Regions from separate parts of the Ancylobacter sp. FA202 genome, predicted to be linked through region 1. Evidence: predicted binding sites of a transcription regulator. Region 1 holds the regulator's gene; each other region holds the start of a gene.
What was found. The regulator LexA, encoded in region 1, represses DNA repair genes until DNA is damaged. The targets are predictions, from matches to a motif close to TGTTCNNNNTGTGTTCNG.

Region 1 (4,521 bases):
GCCAGTGGTCGCCCGGCGTTCGGGCGCTTCTGTCTGTCGTGTGTTTGCTCATGTCGGTGCTGCCCGTCCGCCTGCCCCTTGATCGGCCAACCACCGGCGCCCGCACCAATGGCGCTCGCCCCTTGCGCGTGACGCGGGCCGAGGAGTTGCGCATGCAATTGGCCGACGAGATTACCCGCGGTGCGCTGCCGCCCGGCACGGCACTGGACGAGACCGCCCTCGCCTCCCGCTTCGGCGTGTCGCGCACCCCCGTGCGCGAAGCGCTGCGCGAGCTGGCCGCCTCGGGCCTGGTGGATGCCCGCCCGCATCGCGGCGCCGTGGTGGCGCGCCCGAGCGTCGCGCGGCTGCAGAACATGTTCGAGGTGATGGCCGAGCTGGAAGCGCTCTGCGCCGGAATTAGTGCGCTCAATATGACGCCGCCGGAGCGGCAGCAGCTGGAGCGTCTGCATTTCGGCATGGGCGAACTCATGCGACTGGGCGACTTTGCGGCCTATCGCGAGGCCAATGAACAGTTCCACACCTCGATCTATGCCGGCAGCCATAATGACTATCTGATCGAGCTGACGCTGGGCACGCGCCGCCGGCTCTCGCCTTTCCGCCGAGCCCAGTTCCGCGCGCTGGGGCGGCTGGCGCTCTCGCATGCCGAACATGACCGGGTGACCACCGCCATCCTGCGCGGCGATCGCGACGGCGCCGCCACAGCCATGCGCGACCATATCGCCATCGTGCACGACGCCTATGAGCAATACGCCCAGACGCTTTGACCGCGCTCTGCGACCTGGCTGGCCTACCGCAACGGCGGCACATTGCGCCGCCTTGGCCGCCCGCCCGCCGCTCCCGGCGTCCACCATTCGCCATCGCCAGCGTGATTGTGGCGGGCCGGCGGGCGTTTAGGCTCCCTTTACCCATTGTGGAACACAATAAGAACGGCTAGTCTTTGTTCGTGATTTGTTTCGTTTCGGCATCGGCCGGCAGACGGGGTTCTCTTGATGCTCACCCGCAAACAGCATGAGCTGCTTCTGTTCATCAATGAACGCCTCCAGCAGGACGGCGTGCCGCCTTCGTTCGAGGAAATGAAGGAGGCGCTGGACCTGCGCTCGAAGTCTGGCATCCACCGGCTGATCACCGCATTGGAAGAGCGCGGCTTCATCCGCCGCCTGCCAAACCGGGCGCGCGCGCTGGAAGTTGTCCGCCTGCCGGAGGACGCGCAGCCCGCGAAGCCTGTCCGCAGCTTCTCCCCCAATGTCATCGAGGGCAATCTCGGCAAGGTGCGCCCCGCGTCGGACGACGATGGCGACCGCCGCGTCGTATCGATCCCGGTCATGGGCCGTATCGCCGCCGGCACGCCGATTTCCGCCATCCAGTCGCGCGACCACACCATCGGCATGCCACCGGAAATGCTGTCGGGCGGCGAACATTACGCGCTGGAAGTGCGCGGCGATTCGATGATCGAGGCCGGCATTCTCGATGGCGATCTGGCGCTGATCCGCAAATGCGACGCCGCCATCACCGGCGAGATCGTCGTCGCGCTGATCGATGACGAGGAAGCCACACTCAAGCGCCTGCGCCGCAAGGGCGCCTCAGTGGCGCTTGAGGCCGCCAACCCGGCCTATGAGACACGCATTTTCGGCCCGGATAGGGTTCGCATCCAGGGCAAGCTGGTCGGGCTGTTCCGCCGCTACTGAGGATCGTCGGCGGCAGCCGGCTCTATCTCGGACGAGGAGAAAAGCGGCGCGTCGATCGCCTGGGCGGGGCCAGAGATGGCAGGCGGCGACGTAGCGGCCGGCTTGGTTGCGTTTTTACTCGGAGGCGAGCCGCGGGCATCCCCGCCGCGCTCCGGCTCTGGAGGTGGCGGAGATGGGACTTTCGGCTCCCAGGGCCGCGTTCCCTGCGCCGGGCGCGCGCTGGCGAGAGCAAGGCTGCCATCCGGCATCAGTGTGCCGGCGACTCCGCCGATGGCCGTGCGCACGTCGCGGTGGATCACCGTCGCCGCGCAGTCGAGAGGCGGCGCGTAGGGCGTCACCAGCACAGCCGCCAGGCGGCAATCATCTTCCAGCGAATCTCGGTCGCGCGACACCGCCACCAGCCGCCCATCCGGCAGGGGAAGCGTGCAACCAAGCGGATCGCAGGCCGCGGCGGCGGTCAGGTCACTCGCGCCGAAGCGCGCCCGCTGCCCGTCCGCGCTCAACCACTGCTCAACCGCAAAGCGCCCGCCGATTCCGGTGTCGCGGTCGCCCATGAAGGCGAGAGTGCCATCCCTGCCACGCACCGCCACCGTGCGCGCCTCGGCATCGACCAGCAGGTCGGGACGCGGCGCCGTCGCCGCCGTGGCGATGCCGGCGAGCGCCAGCAGCGGCGCGAGACCAACCAGCCTTGTGCGCGCGAGGCACAGCACCATCAATCCGAGGCTGATCAGCACCAGGCTGGCCATCGGCATGGCTGGCACGCCGCGATCGGCGCCGGGCAGCGCCGCGACCAGATCGGAGATGTCCCGCATGCGGGCGAGGCCCCAGCCCATCAGCCGCCAGGCCGGATCGTCCCAGCCAAACGGCATCAGGATCGAGCCGGCGAGCCCCGCCGGCATGACGACGAACGACACGACCGGCATGGCGCCGAGATTGGCCAGCAGGCTCAGCGGCGCCAGGCGCTGAAAGTGATAGGCGGCATAGGGTGCTGTCGCCAGACCTGCCGCCAGCGACGCCAGCACCAGTGCCGCGATATAGCGCCCCGGCAGCCCGAGCCAGCGGCCGGCCTTCTCGGAGGGAAGGGTGATGAGGAAGCCGAAACGCTCATAGGCCGCGATCAGCCCGAGCGTGGCGGCGAACGACATCTGCGCCCCCGGATCGAGCACCGCCCGGGGCGACACTATGAGCAGCACCAGCGCCGCCACCGCCAGCGTCCGCAAGGTCAGTGCCGGCCGGCCGAGCACGATGCCGGCCAGGACCAGCAACGTCATCACATAGGCGCGCTGGGTCGGCACCTCGGCGCCGGAGAGCAGCAGGTAGAAGCTGGCGGACAGCATGGCCGGCAGCGCCGCCCAGGCCTTGATCGGCCGGTAGAGCGCGAGATCCGCCACCAGCGCCAGCAGCGCCCGCGCCAGGAAGAACACGGTACTCGCCACCAGCGCCATGTGCAGGCCGGAAATCGACAGCACATGCGACAGTCCGGAGATCCGCATACTTTCCTCGATCGATTCCGGCACCGCGTCCCGCAGCCCGGTAACGAGCGCGACCGCGACGCCCCCCTCCTCCCCCGGCAGCGCCGCGCGGATGCGTGCGGCGATGGCGTGCCGCGTGCCGTCGAGCCAGGTGGTCAGCGCCAGCCCCGGCGGCGGCGCGACAGCTGCGGGGCTCAGCTGCGGCCGGCCGAGCGCATATCCGGTGGCACCGATGCCATCCAGCCAGATCGCCCGCCCGAAATCGAAGCCGCCGGGATAGGACGGCCCCGGCGGGGGGCCGAGCGTGGCGCGCAGTGTCACATGGCTGCCCACCGCCGGCGGCTGCCGACCGGCGAGGGTGACGCGCACCCGCCTCGGCATTTCCACCCCGGCGCGCTCCATGCCGGTGACGGCGAGGGTGATGCGGCTGCCGCGCGGGCGAAGCTCGGCCGCCTCGACATAGCCGCGCAGCTCAACCGCGTTCAGCGTTCGGCCCAGCACCGGATGCGCCATCAGCTGCACCTGCAGCGCCGCCACCGCGAAACCGGCGGCGATGACGGCGAGCAGCGCCAGCAGATGGAAGGCGAGGGGCCGCGCCCGCGCCGCCACAGCAAGGCCGGCAAAGGCGAGGGCCGGCACAAAGCCGGCATAGGGCAGGGGCTCCTGCGGCGCGGCGAAATAGAGCGCGGCGCCGGCGGAAAAGCCGATCGGCAGGAACAGGAAGCCGCGCCGGTCGTCGAGCTCGCGCGCCAGCGCCGTCGCCGCGCCGTGCCAGAGCCCCGCCAGAGACAGTTGCGGCAGGCGCCAGTCGTTCGGGTGCCGCCTCGCCCGCCCCGCGCCGAGCACAGCCGCCCGCGCGCGCCGACGCGGCGCGTCTCCCGGCCCCAGCTGCGGCGGCTCGTGCATCCCCCGATGCCCCTTGCGCGTGTTTCGCTGCCCTGTCCTGCTGCCTTGTCACGCGGCGCGCGGCCCGTTGCGGTCCAGCCCCGGCGGAAGGCCCGCTTTTCCCGCATCGTACTCCTATGGTACACGCACGCTCCGCGCCCGCCATGCTTCGCCGCCGTCCCTCCGGCGCAGACGGAAGAGATATGTCCGAGACCGTCGTTACCCGCTTCGCCCCCTCGCCCACCGGCTTCCTGCACATTGGCGGCGCCCGCACCGCGCTGTTCAACTGGCTCTATGCCCGCGCCAAGGGCGGCACGATGCTGCTGCGCATCGAGGACACCGACCGCCAGCGCTCCACCCCGGAGGCGATCGACGCCATCATCGACGGGCTGAAATGGCTCGGCATCGACTGGTCCGGCGAGGTGATCTACCAGTTCGCCCGGGCCGAAAGGCACCGCGAGGCGGTGGAGCAGATGATC
Region 2 (4,521 bases), 690 kb from region 1:
CTCGACGATGTCGGCGGTCATGGCGCGCTCGGCTTCCTCGATGGTGACGCGCAGCAGAGTGCGCGACTTCCGGCTCATCGTGGTTTCCTTGAGCTGCGCCGGCATCATCTCGCCAAGGCCCTTGAAGCGGCCGATATCGACCTTGCCGCGCGAGGAGAATTCCTTGGCCAGCAGCTGGTCGCGATGCGCCTCGTCGCGCGCATACAGCGTCTTGGCGCCCTGGCTGAGCCGGTAGAGCGGCGGCACGGCGAGAAACAGATGGCCGTTCTCGATCAGCTTCGGCATCTGCCGGTAGAAGAAGGTGACGAGCAGCGAGGCGATATGGGCGCCGTCGACATCGGCGTCGGTCATGATGATGACCCGCTCATAGCGCAGATCCTCGTCGCGATACTGCGCCCCGGTGCCGGCGCCCAGCGCCTGCACGAGATCGCCGAGCTGCTGGTTCGCCGCCAGCTTGTCGCGGCCGGCACTGGCGACGTTGAGGATTTTTCCGCGCAGCGGCAGCACGGCCTGGGTCTGGCGCTCGCGCGCCTGCTTGGCCGAGCCGCCGGCGGAATCGCCCTCGACGATGAAGAGTTCGGACCCTGCCGCCGAATTATTGGAGCAGTCGGCCAGCTTGCCCGGCAGGCGCAGCTTGCGCACGGCGGTCTTGCGGGAGATTTCCTTTTCCTGCCGGCGGCGCAAGCGCTCCTCGGCGCGCTCCACCACCCAGTCGAGCAGGCGGTTGGCCTGGGTCGGGTTGCCGCCGAGCCAATGATCGAACGGGTCGCGCAGCGCCGCCTCGACGATGCGGGTCGCCTCGGCGGTGGCGAGCTTTTCCTTGGTCTGGCCCTGGAATTCCGGCTCGCGCACGAAGACCGAGAGCATGGCGACGCAGCCGGCCATGACATCGTCCGCCGTGACGATGGCGGCGCGCTTGGCGCCGCCGGTGCGCTCGGCATGGTCGCGCAGGCCCTTCAGCAGCACGGCGCGCAGGCCGGTCTCATGGGTGCCGCCTTCGGCGGTGGGGATGGTGTTGCAATAGGAGGAAATGGCGCCGTCGGCGTCGCCCAGCCACGCCACCGCCCATTCCGCCGCGCCATGGCCGCCGGGCCGCGTCGTCTTGCCGGAGAAGATATCGGGATGAACCCGGGTGCTGCCCTCAATGTCGGCGGCGAGATAGTCGCGCAGGCCGCCGGGAAAGCGGAACACGGCCTTTTCGGGGATGTCGGTGCCGGCCACCAGCGCGGCGTCGCAGCTCCAGCGGATTTCGACCCCGCCGAACAGATAGGCCTTGGAGCGGGCCATCTTGAACACGCGGGCCGGCTTGAAGCGGGCGCCTTCGCCAAAAATCTGCGCGTCCGGGTGGAAGCTTACCCGCGTGCCGCGGCGGTTGAGAATGCGTCCGACCTCCTGGATCGGCCCCTGCGGCACGCCGCGCGAATAGGTCTGGCGGTACAGCGTCTGGCCGCGGGCGACCTCGATCTCCAGCACGTCGGACAGGGCGTTGACCACCGAGACGCCGACGCCGTGCAGGCCGCCTGACGTCTCATAGACCTTCGAGTCGAACTTGCCGCCGGCATGCAGCGTGGTGAGGATGACCTCCAGCGCCGACTTGCCGGGATATTTCGGGTGTTCCTCGATCGGAATGCCGCGCCCATTGTCGGTCACGGTGAGGAAGCCGTCGCTGGTCAGTTCCACCTCGATGAAATTGGCGTGGCCCGCCACCGCCTCGTCCATCGAATTGTCGATCACCTCGGAGAAGAGGTGATGCAGCGCCTTCTCGTCCGTGCCGCCAATATACATGCCCGGCCGGCGCCGCACCGGCTCCAGCCCCTCCAGCACCTCGATGTCGGCGGCGGTGTAGCCGGCCTCGCCCGGCGTGCCCTCGCGCAGCGCGGCGGGGCGCGCGCTGGCACGCGGACGCGGGGCGGGAACGGCGGCGAAGAGGTCGTCAGAATTCGACATGGGCGCGGGTGGTCTCGTCGTGGTCAGGAACCGATTCGGTCTTCCTAGCACTATGGCAGGGCCCGCGCGAAACCGGAACGCTCCGTGAACATGGGCGCCATGCGGGCTGGCTGTGCCAGCGTTTCCCGGACAAGGGGCGCGCGAGCGAACCGCCGCCCATGCCGGGCTGGACAGGCGCGAGTCCGAGCGTCAGCGCGTCAGCCGCTTCCGGTTCGCCCGCACCTTGCGGCCGTACAGCGCGACGATCTCCGGCCCGACAGCGTCGAGCCGGCCGGCGGCTGCCGCCTTCATCAGCCGGGCATTGACCTCGCCCAGCGCCAGCGTCTTCTCCGTCACCATGCGGAGCGCTTCCACCCCGGCGGCGGCATCGCCGCGCGCCAGCCGGTTCAGCCGTTCCGCGATGACGAACTGCATGTCCATGCCGAGCCGGGCCAGCTCCATGCCAGTGGAGAACCAGGAAAGGGGAGACGTCATCGCAAAGGCTCCGGCCGGTGAGAGGCGGGAGGAGAAGCCCGCACTGCACGGTTCAGTTCCGATAGCCGACGCGCAGCCGCCATGCGCGGGGCGAGCCCCTCTTGTCTTTCGTCGGACATGCGAAAGGTGTAATGGCGCAAATCCACGCGCGCCCGCCCCGAGACGGCCGGCGCGCCAGCAGGAAGGGTCGCCACCATGACGGACAGCAAGGCGCGGATCGCCATCCTCGGGGCTTCGGGCTATACCGGCTCGGAACTGCTGCGCCTGCTGCTGCGCCATCCCCGCGTCGAGATCGTCGCGCTGACCGCCGACCGCAAGGCCGGGCAGGCGGTGGCGGACGTGTTTCCGCAATTCGCGCCGTTCAAGCTGCCGGGCCTCATCACCATCGAACAGGTGGCGTGGAAGGAGGTTGATCTCGTCTTCTGCGCCCTGCCGCACGGCACCACGCAGCTTGTCATCAAGAACGTGTTCGAGACCGCGCCGCATGTGAAGGTGGTCGATCTCTCCGCCGATTTCCGGCTGCGCGACGACGGCGCCTATGAGCGCTGGTATGGCCATCCGCACCAGGCGCTGGAGCTGCAGCAGGAAGCCGTCTACGGCGTGGTCGAGCTCTACCGCGACGATATCCGCAAGGCGCGGCTGATCGCCAATCCCGGCTGCTACACCACGACCGCCATCCTGCCCGTGGTACCGCTGATCGAGGCCGGCGCCATCGAGCCCGAGCACATCGTCATCGACGCCAAGAGCGGCGTGACCGGCGCGGGGCGTTCGGCGAAGGAGAACCTGCTGTTCACCGAGGTGACGGAGGGCATGCACGCCTATGGCGTCGGCGGCCATCGCCACATGGCCGAGCTGGACCAGGAATTTTCCAAGGCCGCCGGTCGCACCCTCGCGCCGAGCTTCACGCCGCATCTGGTGCCGATGACGCGCGGCATCTACGCCACGATCTACCTGAAGACCGGGGCGGGCGTCGGCGCCGAGGGCGTGCATCGCGTGCTGGCGGATTTCTATCGCAGCGAGCCCTTCGTGCATGTGATGCCGCTTGGCCAGGTGCCGCAGTCGCGCTTCGTCAAGGGCTCGAACATGGCCTTCATCGGCGTTGTGAAGGACCGCGCGCCGGACCGGGTGATCGTGATCTCCACCACCGACAATCTAGTGAAGGGCGCCTCCGGCCAGGCGGTGCAGAACATGAACCTCGTGCTCGGCTATCCCGAGACGTTGGGGCTGGAGCAGATCGCGCTGTTCCCGTGAGGGGGCGGCAGCCCCAGCGCGCATCGTCATCCCCGGGCGTGACCCGGGGATCCACGACTTCACACTGGAGCCGGGGCGACGCCGCGGATGGCCGGATCACGTCCGGCCACCGCGCTCCTGTACGCTAAGACTTCACCTTCACATAGCTGCCCGGCGCGTCCTCTATCGCTTTATAGGGCCCTTCGCCGGGGATGCGTTTGGCGGCGGGCATGCGCTTTCCGTCCGGCGCCTCGATCCAGCCCAGCCAGTCCGGCCACCAGGAGCCGGGGTGCATCTGCGCACCGGCGATCCACTCCTCCAGCTTCCCCGCCGCCGGCCCGCCGGTCCAGTACTGGTATTTGCCGCGTGCCGGCGGGTTGATGACGCCGGCGATGTGGCCGGAGCCGGCCAGCACGAAGCGGCCGGGCCGGGCGAATTTCTGCAGGCCGAGGAACACCGAGGCCGCCGGCGCGATGTGGTCCTCGCGCGTCGCCACGCTGTACATCGGCAGGTCGATCGCCTTGAGGTCGAGCGTCTTGCCGGCGAGCATCAGGCTGCCCTGCGCCAGCTTGTTGTCGAGATAGCAATTGCGCAGATAGAAAGAGTGATTGGCCGCTGGCAGCCGGGTCGAGTCCGAATTCCAGTAGAGAATGTCGAACGGGAAGGGCGCCTGCCCCTTCAGATAGTTGTTCACCACATAAGGCCAGATCAGGTCATTGGACCGCAGCATATTGAAGGCGTTGGCCATCTTTCGGCCTTCCATCACGCCCGATTCCAGCATCTTGCGTTCGAGGCTGGCGATCTGTTCCTCGTCGATGAACACTTTGAGGTCGCCGGCAAAGGTGAAGTCGACCTGGGTGGTGAGGAAGG
Region 3 (4,521 bases), 2.3 Mb from region 1:
TCGGCGCGCTGGTGGCGCGCGAGACGCGCGGCAAGGTCAACGGCTGGAGCGCCGACGGCACCCGAGGGAATGAGCCGGGTTTCACGCAGCGGTGAGGCCCGGGGCGGCGGCGCCCCGTTGCCAGGACGCCGCGCGAGATGTAGGCGCTAGAGCAAGACGCAAGACGCGGACACAAGACACAGGCATTCAAGGCCGGCGGGAACGCCCGGCTGCTTCGGGAGACCAACAATGATCGACCGCCGTCGCTTCCTCGAAGGTGTTGGCGCCCTTGCCCTCACCCTTGCCGCCTTCAAGACGCTGGGCGGCAGCCTGATCGGCCGCGCCGAGGCGCAGACAGTCGACCCCGAGAAGCTGATGGCGCCCGGCGCCCTGCCCGACCAGGTGCTCGGCAAGGCGGATGCCCCTGTCACCATCGTGGAATATGCCTCGCTGACCTGCGGCCACTGCGCGCATTTCCACGAGACCACCTATCCGGTGATGAAAGAGAAATACATCGACACCGGCAAGGTGCGCTTCATCCTGCGTGAGTTTCCGCTCGACATCGTCGCCAAGGCGGCCTTCATGCTGGCGCGCTGCGGCGGCGAGGGCAAATATTACCCAATGACCGACACGCTGTTCGAGACCCAGAAGAACTGGGCTTTCTCGAACAATCCGGCGCAGGCGTTGCTCGCTATCGCCAAGCAGAGCGGCATGACCGAGGCCCAGTTCAACGCCTGCCTTAACGACACCGCTCTGGCTGGCCAGATCGACGAGGTCGCCAAGCGCGGCGCCACCGAATTCGGCATCGATTCCACCCCCACTTTCTTCATCAACGGCAAGAAGGTGTCGGGCGCGCTAAGCCCGGAGCAGTTGGATAAGGAACTGGCACCCCTGCTCGGCGCCAACTGACGACCATCCTTTTTCCGAGGGTTCCCGCGTGCCGGGAACCCTACATTGGATGTGCGCCCTGCTGCCGGCGTTCTGCCCCTCACTCCGGCAGCACGATGCGGCCGGCGGCGTCAAAGGGAAAGCCGGGATTGTGGGCGACCTCCCAGGGATGGCCATCGGGATCGGCGAAATAGCCGGAATAGCCGCCCCAGAAAGTCGGCTGCGCCGGGCGCAGCGCCCGCCCGCCGGCTGCCACGGCGCGGATCAGCGTGGTATCGACCTCCGACCGACTCGCCCGGTTGCAGGCCAGCGCGATACCGCCGAACGCCCCCGGGCGTCCGGCCAGCACGCCGGCATCGGCGGCAAGCTCAAGGCGCGGATAGAGTGAGAGAACCACGCCGCCGGCATCGAAGAAGGCAGCGCCCGTGGCCTCCGTCACCCGCCGCTCCAGCCCCAGTGCCTCATAGAAGGCGATCGCCCGCTTCAGATCGGCAACGCCTAGCGTCACTAGCGAGAGCCGCAGCGGAGGCATTGCGCGCGGCGACGCCTTTGACCCGGGCGTCGGAGCGCTCGCCGCAGTGCTGCCTTCCCTCTCGTCCCGTTCCGTGCCGCCCTGCCCGCTCATGCGCCTTCTCCGAACAACGACAATTGCTCGCCCTTCTGCGGCGGGCGGGTGAAATGGCGGGTGGTCAGGCGGATATGCCGCCGGTTGAGCCCGAGCCGCTCGCTGGCAATCTCGAAACGCCGCGCCAGCGTCCAGGCATAGGGACCGGTACCGGTCATGCGCTGGCCGAAAGTGGAATCGTACTCGCGCCCGCCATGCAGTTCCTTGAGCAGCGACAGCACATGGCGGTAGCGGTCGGGAAAATGGGTGAGCAGCCATTCGCGGAACAGGTCGCGGATCTCCAGCGGCACCCGCAGCATGACATAGCCGGCTTCCGAAGCGCCAGCCGCCACCGCCGCGTCGAGGATGCGCTCCAGTTCCGCATCGGTGACGACAGGAATGACTGGCGCCACAAGCACGGCGGTCGGCACGCCGGCCTCGGACAGGCGGCGCAGCGTGTCCAGCCGCCGCGACGGGGTCGCCGCGCGCGGCTCCATAATCCGCGCCAGCTTGGCGTCGAGAGTGGTGATCGACAGCGCCACCTTCACCAGCCCCTTCTCCGCCATAGGTGCGAGAATATCGAGGTCGCGCACCACCAGCGCTGACTTGGTAACGATGCCGACCGGATGGCCGAAATCGCGCAGCACTTCGAGGATGCGCCGGGTCAGGCGCCACTCCCGCTCGATCGGCTGGTAGCCGTCGGTGTTGATGCCGAGAGCAATGGTGCGCGGCTCATAGCCGGCCTTGGCGAGTTCCTTGGCCAGAAGCTCTGGCGCGTCCGGCTTGGCGAACAGCTTGGTCTCAAAGTCCAGCCCAGCTGAGAGGCCCTGATAGGCGTGGGTCGGCCGCGCGAAACAATAGACACAGCCATGCTCACAGCCCCGATAGGGGTTGATCGAGCGATCGAACCCGACATCGGGCGATTCGTTGCGATTGATGATGGTGCGTGGCTTTTCCACCGTCACGCTGGCGCGGAAGGGCGGCAGATCATCCAACCCCTGCCAGCCATCATCGAAGCGCTCGCGGCTGTGCGGCTCGAAGCGTCCGGCCGGATTGGAGAGAGCCCCGCGTCCGCGCCGGCGATTCTCCTCCACCATCCAGTCGGGCATGGGCGGAGGCGGCACCGCATCAATGTCCGACAGGCCGGTCAGGTCGCGGGCCGCCTCCGCCCGCTCCAGCGCGCGGGCGTCGCGGCGCTGCTGCGCCAGCCGTCCCAAATGCCGGGGAGCGGCAGGGCGCGCGGGCGCGCCGGAGGGCCGATCGGGAACTGTGCGTTGCATGGCGGATTCTCTCGGGCGGAGTTCTTCTCTAACGCAGCACTGAGAACATATCAAGAACATTGACCGAATTGCGACAGCCGGGCTGTACGGGCGCAGAACGGTGCGATAGGCAGGAAACCCTCTCTCCGTCAGGCCCGGGGCGCCTCCCCGGCCTTTTCAGACCCAGATCATCAAGGGTGGCCACGGCGTGATCTCGGTCGTCATTCCCACAGGCGCGGGCGCCAAGCGGCTGATTCCAACCCTCGCCTCGCTGGTGCCGGGCGCCGCCGCCGGGCTGGTCCGCGAGGTGCTGCTGGTTGATTCAGCCATGTCCGGCGATGTCGCCGAGATCGCGGACGCGGCGGGATGCGAATATCTCGCCGGCCCGGCCGATCCCGGCGCGCGGCTGCGCCAAGGTGCTGCGGCGGCACGGGCCTCCTGGCTGCTGTTTCTGGAACCGACAGGGCTCTTGCAGGAAGGCTGGGCGCGTGAGGTGCGCAACTTCACCGACCAGGTCGAACGAACCGGGACCAATGAGCGGCGGGCCGCCACCTTCCGGCTCGCGCTGGACGGTTTCGGTGTTTCGCCTCGGGTGAAGGAGGCGGCAGCGATGCTACGCCATGCCATCACCGGCAGGCCGCGCCCCGAACAGGGGTTGCTTCTGCACCGTCGCCTCTATGAGGCGCTAGGCGGCCACACCCCTGGGCCGAACGCCAATCGGCGCCTGCTGGCGCGGGTCGGGCGAAAGCGGCTGGTGCTGCTGCGCTCGCAGATCCTGCTGCCGGAGGAAGGCTGAGCTTCAGACGGCGTGCCGCCGGCCCCGAAATCAGACGGGCGCACGCAGCTTGCCGCGCTTGAGGTGTTCGTCGAGCCGGGGCAGAATCTCGACGAAATTGCAGGGCTTGTGGCGGATATCGAGTTGGTGGACGAGGATTTCGTCCCATCCGTCGCGGCAGGCGCCGGGCGAGCCGGGAAGACAGAATACATAGGTGGAATTGGCGACCCCGGCGGTGGCGCGGCTCTGCAGGGTCGAAGTGCCGATCTTGCCGAAGGACACCATGTGGAACACGGTCGAGAAGCCCTCCATGCGCTTCTCGAACAGCGGCTCCACCGCCTCGGGGGTCACGTCGCGGCCGGTGAAGCCGGTGCCACCGGTGGTGACGACGACATCCACCTGCGGATCGGCGATCCAGCCGGACACCTGCGCTCGAATCGCCTCGACATCATCCGGCACGATGGCACGGGCGGCGAGATGGTGGCCGGCTTGACTGATGCGCTCGACCAGCGTGTTGCCGGAGCGGTCATCCTCGGGCGTACGGGTGTCGGAAATGGTCAATACCGCGATGGAAAGCGGAACGAAGGCGATACCGGAACTCATGTCGGCCTCTCGGTTGGCGGCCCTCAGATGGCCCCCTTGAAGGTGTTGCACTGCGCCAGCGAGCCTTTATCGAGCCCGTTCCTGAACCACTTCACCCGCTGGGCGGAGGTGCCGTGAGTGAAGCTGTCAGGCACCACATAGCCCTGCTGCCGCTTCTGCAGGCGGTCGTCGCCGATGGCCGCGGCCGCGTTCATCGCCTCTTCGATATCGCCATCCTCAAGGATGCGCCACTGGGCATCGGCATGGTGTGCCCACACGCCAGCGAGGCAGTCGGCCATCAGTTCGACCCGCACCGAGAGTGCATTGGCTTCCGTGCGCGAGGCCTGGCGCTGGCGCGCCTGCACCTGTTCGAGCAGGCCGATCTGGTTCTCCACATGATGGCCGACCTCATGGGCGATGACATAGGCGGCGGC
Region 4 (4,521 bases), 2.9 Mb from region 1:
TCGGGCCCGGCGTCGCGTGCTTGGCGTTGAATTTGGGGGTGAAGAAGCTGCGCCAGGCCGCCAGCCCGGGGGGGGCGAGCGAGGCGGTGAGGGCGGCGACACGCGACGCTGGCGGTGTCTCGACAGTCCCATCGGCGAACAGCTGCGTCATGACCGACCCCCCACGCTGCCTTCACTATAGCGTTTTGTGACAGGAATCACATTTCTCGGACGCCCATGTGACAGCCCGACCGCAGCGGCCTGCCGCAGGGGGAGGCCGGACCGCCGGCAGGGGGGGTGACAACGCCCGTGCGGCGGAGCGGACGGCTCGTGCGCGCCAGCGATTTCGATGGGGTGCGAGGGGCAAGGAGGGGGAAGTTGAGCGGCAGACGTGACCGCCGGTGGCCGGCCGTCGCGCGCGGACGGGGTGTGCGGACGGGGTGTGCGGACAGGGCGTGCGGGCGAGGCGGATGCGTGCCAAGCCTGCTCGCCCGGTCCTCTTGGCCCGGCCCGCTTGGTCCGGTTCCATTGGTCTGGTCCTCTCGGTCCTCTTGGTCTGGTCCAGCTCTCCCAATCCTGCTCGCCAGTTCCTGCTTGCCAGTTCCTGCTCGTGCCGCGCGGCTCCCCAACACCCGCCGCGGTTCGCGGCGAGCGCCCCTCTGGAAACGCTTCCCGCCGCCTCGTCCCGACACGCCGCCGTCGTGTCCGTGAGCGGGGACATACCCGGCGAATGATCGCGGCTCTCCTCTCCTTGCGAGGGCCGGGGCGACGGGCCTCCGAGGTTTTCCGGAACGATCCTGGGCGAGAGTTCCCTTCTCCAAATTACTCCGTCACGCCAGCACGCAAGCGCGGCGGGGTCCCGTCCGTGCGCGGGGAGATATCCCGGCGAACGACTCCGGCTCTTCGCCTCCGGCTGCGGCGGAGAGGGCGGCCGCCAGACATTTTCCGAACGGTTGCCGAGCGGCGACAAGGCGTATCCTCGCGCCTCCTTGCCGCCGCGATGCCGCCGTGGGACGCCCTTCATCAAGCCCTGACCACACGGCGCGGAATGGCACGCCCGTCCTCTCGTCCCCGTCCCCTATGCGCGTGAACCTGATCCCCACGCTCCCATCAAGACCACTCCAACGGCCCCTTCTGAGGTCTCAGCGTCTCCCGGCCCCGACCTTCCACGTCCCGACGCTCGACGTCCCGACCCTCCGCGTCTCAAAATTCCCTAATCGGCCCACACGCCTGACAGGCTTCGACGGTCCGCGCGCTCCGCCTAGCGGCGCAACTCCCTTTCGCGCGGCCGCCGGCCTGCCGCGCTGCCCCGGCCGCCGACGTGCTGGGTGTGCTCCAGGCGTGTGCCGTGGCACGCTGCCCCGTGGCGTATCTCCCCTCTCAGGCCGCCGCGGCGTTGCGGTCGGCGGCGGCGCGATAGGCGAGCGCTTCGGCGAGATGGGCCCGCCCGACCGATTCGGCGCCGGCAAGATCGGCCAGGGTGCGCGCCACCCGCAGCACCCGGTGATAGCCGCGTGCCGAGAGGCGCATGAGCTTGGCGGCGTCCGCCAGCAGGGCCGACCCGGCGGCGTCCGGGGTGGCGATCTCTTCCAGCACCGGCCCGCTGGCTTCGGCATTGGTGAACAGGTCCGGCCGGCCGAGCGCGCAGAAGCGTTCGCGCTGCACGATTCGCGCCTGCGCCACCCGCCGCGCGACGGCGGCGCTGGGCTCGGACGGGCCGGGGCGCACCAGATCGACCGCCGCGACCGCCGGCACGTCGAGATGCAGATCGATCCGGTCGAGAAACGGGCCGGACAGGCGCGCCTGGTACTCCGCCGCGCAGCGCGGCCCGCGCCGGCAGGTCTGCCCCGGCTCGCCGGCCCGGCCGCAGCGACAGGGGTTCATCGCCGCGATCAGCTGGAAGCGGGCGGGGTAGGAGATGCGGTGATTGGCGCGGGCGATCACCGCCTCGCCGGTCTCCAGCGGCTGGCGCAGCGAATCGAGTACGGCGGGGGCGAATTCCGGCAATTCATCGAGGAACAGCACGCCATTATGCGCCAGCGACACCTCGCCCGGGCGCGCCCGCATGCCGCCGCCCACCATCGCCGCCATGCTGGCGGAATGGTGCGGGGCACGGAAGGGGCGCCGGCTGGTGAGCGCGCCGCCCTGCAGCGTGCCGGCGACCGAGGCGACCATCGACACTTCGAGCAGCTCGGATGGGGTGAGCGGCGGCAGGATGGAGGGAAGCCGCTGCGCCAGCATGGACTTGCCGGCCCCCGGCGGGCCGCTGAGCAGGAGATTGTGGCGCCCGGCGGCGGCGATTTCCAGCGCCCGGCGCGCGGTTTCCTGGCCCTTCACCTCCGCCAGATCCGGCAGATGCGCCGTGCCGGCCTCCAGGCGCGGCTCCGGGCGGGCGAGCAATTGGCGGCCGGCGAAGTGATTGACCAGCTGGATCAGCGAGTGCGGCGCCAGCACCGCCATGTCAGGGCTGGCCCAGGCGGCCTCCGGCCCGCAGGCTTCCGGGCAGATCAGGCCATGATTGCGGGCATTGGCGCCGATGGCGGCCGGCAGGACGCCGGAGACGGCGGCGATGCGCCCGTCCAGCGCCAGTTCGCCCACCACGGTGAACCCGTCCAGCGCGTCGGGGCCGATGGCGCCGATCGCCGCCATCAGGCCGAGGGCGATCGGCAGGTCGTAATGGCTGCCTTCCTTCGGCAGGTCGGCGGGGGCGAGGTTGACGGTGATGCGCCGGGCGGGAAGGGCGAGGCCGGAGGCGGTGAGGGCGGCGCGCACCCGTTCCTTCGCCTCGGTGACCGCCTTGTCGGCCAGACCGACGAGATTGAAGGCCGGCAGGCCCGGGCTCACCTGAACTTGAACGTCGACCGGGCGGGTCTCGACGCCCTCGAACGCCACCGTTGCCACGCGCTGGACCATCGACGCCCTCCTGACGGAGCCTGGCGCACCGCCAGCCGGCGAACGCGCTGGTGGCACGATACGGGCTCGGCCGCCGACGTCAAGAACAATACAGGAACAAACCCTGCGAAAGATGAACAAAACGTTAGGGAAGGGGGTGCGCAGCCTTATGATAGAAAAATTCTATCGTGGCACGGAACACCTGAATTGATTTCGCTTCCCGTGCGTACCATCCTTACCTTTGGAAAATTCTAAAAGAAGGCTACGGGAGAAATGCCGCATTACGAACCCTGGAGCGACGAGCGCGCCCGCGCGGTCATCGATGAGTTCGCTCATCTGGAAGGCCCGCTGATGCCGATGCTCCACGCGGTGCAGGAGACGTTCGGCCACGTTCCCGACGCCGTCGTGCCGATGCTGGCCGAGAAGCTCAATGTCTCGCGCGCCGAAGTCCATGGCGTCGTCACCTTCTACCATGATTTCCGCCACGAGCCGGCCGGCCGCCATGTGCTGAAGCTCTGCCGCGCCGAGGCCTGCCAGGCGGCGGGCGGCGACGCGCTGGCCGAGCATGCCGAGCACAAGCTCGGCTGCAAGCTGGGCGAGACCACGGCGGACGGGCGCGTCACCGTCGAGCCGATCTACTGCCTCGGCCTGTGCGCCACGGCGCCGTCGGCCATGCTGGACGGCAAGATCGTGGCGCGGCTCAATGAGCGCCGGCTCGACGCCCTGATCGCGGAGGCGCAGTCGTGAGCACCGATTCCATGACCATTCGCATCTACGTTCCCAAGGACGCCTGCGCCATCGCCTGCGGCGCCGACGAGGTGGCCGAGGCCATCGCTGCCGTGTCGCTGGCCCGCAATGAGCCGGTCGAGATCGTGCGCAACGGTTCGCGCGGCATGCTCTGGCTGGAGCCGATGATCGAGGTCGTCACCGATGAGGGCCGCATCGCCTATGGCCCGGTCGAGGCCGGCGATGTCGAGGGCCTGTTCGCGGCCGGCTTCCTCACCGGCGCCGACCATGCGCTGCGCATCGGCAAGCCGGAGGAACACCCCTTCCTTGCCAAGCAGACGCGCCTCACCTTCGCCCGCTGCGGCATCATCGACCCGGCTTCTTACGAGGATTACCGCGCCCATGGCGGCTATCGCGGGCTGGAGCGCGCGCTGACGCTGGGCCCGGCGGGCATCATCGAGGAAGTGAAGACCTCCGGCCTGCGCGGGCGCGGCGGCGCCGGCTTCCCGACCGCCATCAAGTGGAAGACGGTGGCGGACGCCAAAGGCGACCAGAAATACATCGTCTGCAACGCCGACGAGGGCGACAGCGGCACCTTCGCCGACCGCATGATCATGGAGGGCGACCCCTTCGAGCTGATCGAGGGCATGACCATCGCCGGCATCGCGGTGGGTGCCACCAAGGGCTATGTCTACACCCGCTCGGAATATCCGCACGCCATCTGGGCGATGGAGAAGGCGGTGGAGGTGGCGCGGGCCAATGGCATGCTCGGCGCCAACATCGCCGGCTCGCCCTACAGCTTCGACATGGAAGTCCGCATGGGCGCCGGCGCCTATGTGTGCGGCGAGGAAACCGCCCTGCTCGACAGCCTGGAAGGTAAGCGCGGCACGGTGCGCGCCAAGCCGCCGCTGCCGGCGCATAAGG

Region 2: parE (DNA topoisomerase IV subunit B) is a predicted target of LexA. The motif match lies at 2,021-2,038, and genes of this name have one in related genera.
Region 3: A3M1_RS0110880 (PA0069 family radical SAM protein) is a predicted target of LexA. The motif match lies at 2,793-2,810, and genes of this name have one in related genera.
Region 4: A3M1_RS0108535 (YifB family Mg chelatase-like AAA ATPase) is a predicted target of LexA. The motif match lies at 2,974-2,991, and genes of this name have one in related genera.

Annotation. Positions count from the first base shown of each region.
Region 1 covers NZ_KB904818.1:4,757,474-4,761,994, forward strand. The annotation lists gene A3M1_RS0122175 (GntR family transcriptional regulator) at 51-764, shown strand; gene lexA (transcriptional repressor LexA) at 990-1,685, shown strand; gene A3M1_RS0122185 (ComEC/Rec2 family competence protein) at 1,679-4,063, opposite strand; gene gltX (glutamate--tRNA ligase) at 4,246-4,521, shown strand, end outside.
Region 2 covers NZ_KB904818.1:4,065,939-4,070,459, forward strand. The annotation lists gene parE (DNA topoisomerase IV subunit B) at 1-1,947, opposite strand, end outside; gene A3M1_RS0118695 (hypothetical protein) at 2,137-2,421, opposite strand; gene argC (N-acetyl-gamma-glutamyl-phosphate reductase) at 2,617-3,672, shown strand; gene phaC (class I poly(R)-hydroxyalkanoic acid synthase) at 3,797-4,521, opposite strand, start outside.
Region 3 covers NZ_KB904818.1:2,421,680-2,426,200, reverse strand. The annotation lists gene A3M1_RS0110895 (DUF721 domain-containing protein) at 1-95, shown strand, start outside; gene A3M1_RS0110890 (DsbA family protein) at 229-888, shown strand; gene A3M1_RS0110885 (VOC family protein) at 968-1,399, opposite strand; gene A3M1_RS0110880 (PA0069 family radical SAM protein) at 1,489-2,580, opposite strand; gene A3M1_RS0110875 (hypothetical protein) at 2,939-3,526, shown strand; gene moaB (molybdenum cofactor biosynthesis protein B) at 3,557-4,108, opposite strand; gene A3M1_RS0110865 (neutral zinc metallopeptidase) at 4,132-4,521, opposite strand, start outside.
Region 4 covers NZ_KB904818.1:1,881,068-1,885,588, forward strand. The annotation lists gene A3M1_RS0108530 (GNAT family N-acetyltransferase) at 1-151, opposite strand, end outside; gene A3M1_RS0108535 (YifB family Mg chelatase-like AAA ATPase) at 1,360-2,892, opposite strand; gene A3M1_RS0108540 (formate dehydrogenase subunit gamma) at 3,145-3,618, shown strand; gene A3M1_RS0108545 (NADH-quinone oxidoreductase subunit NuoF) at 3,630-4,521, shown strand, end outside.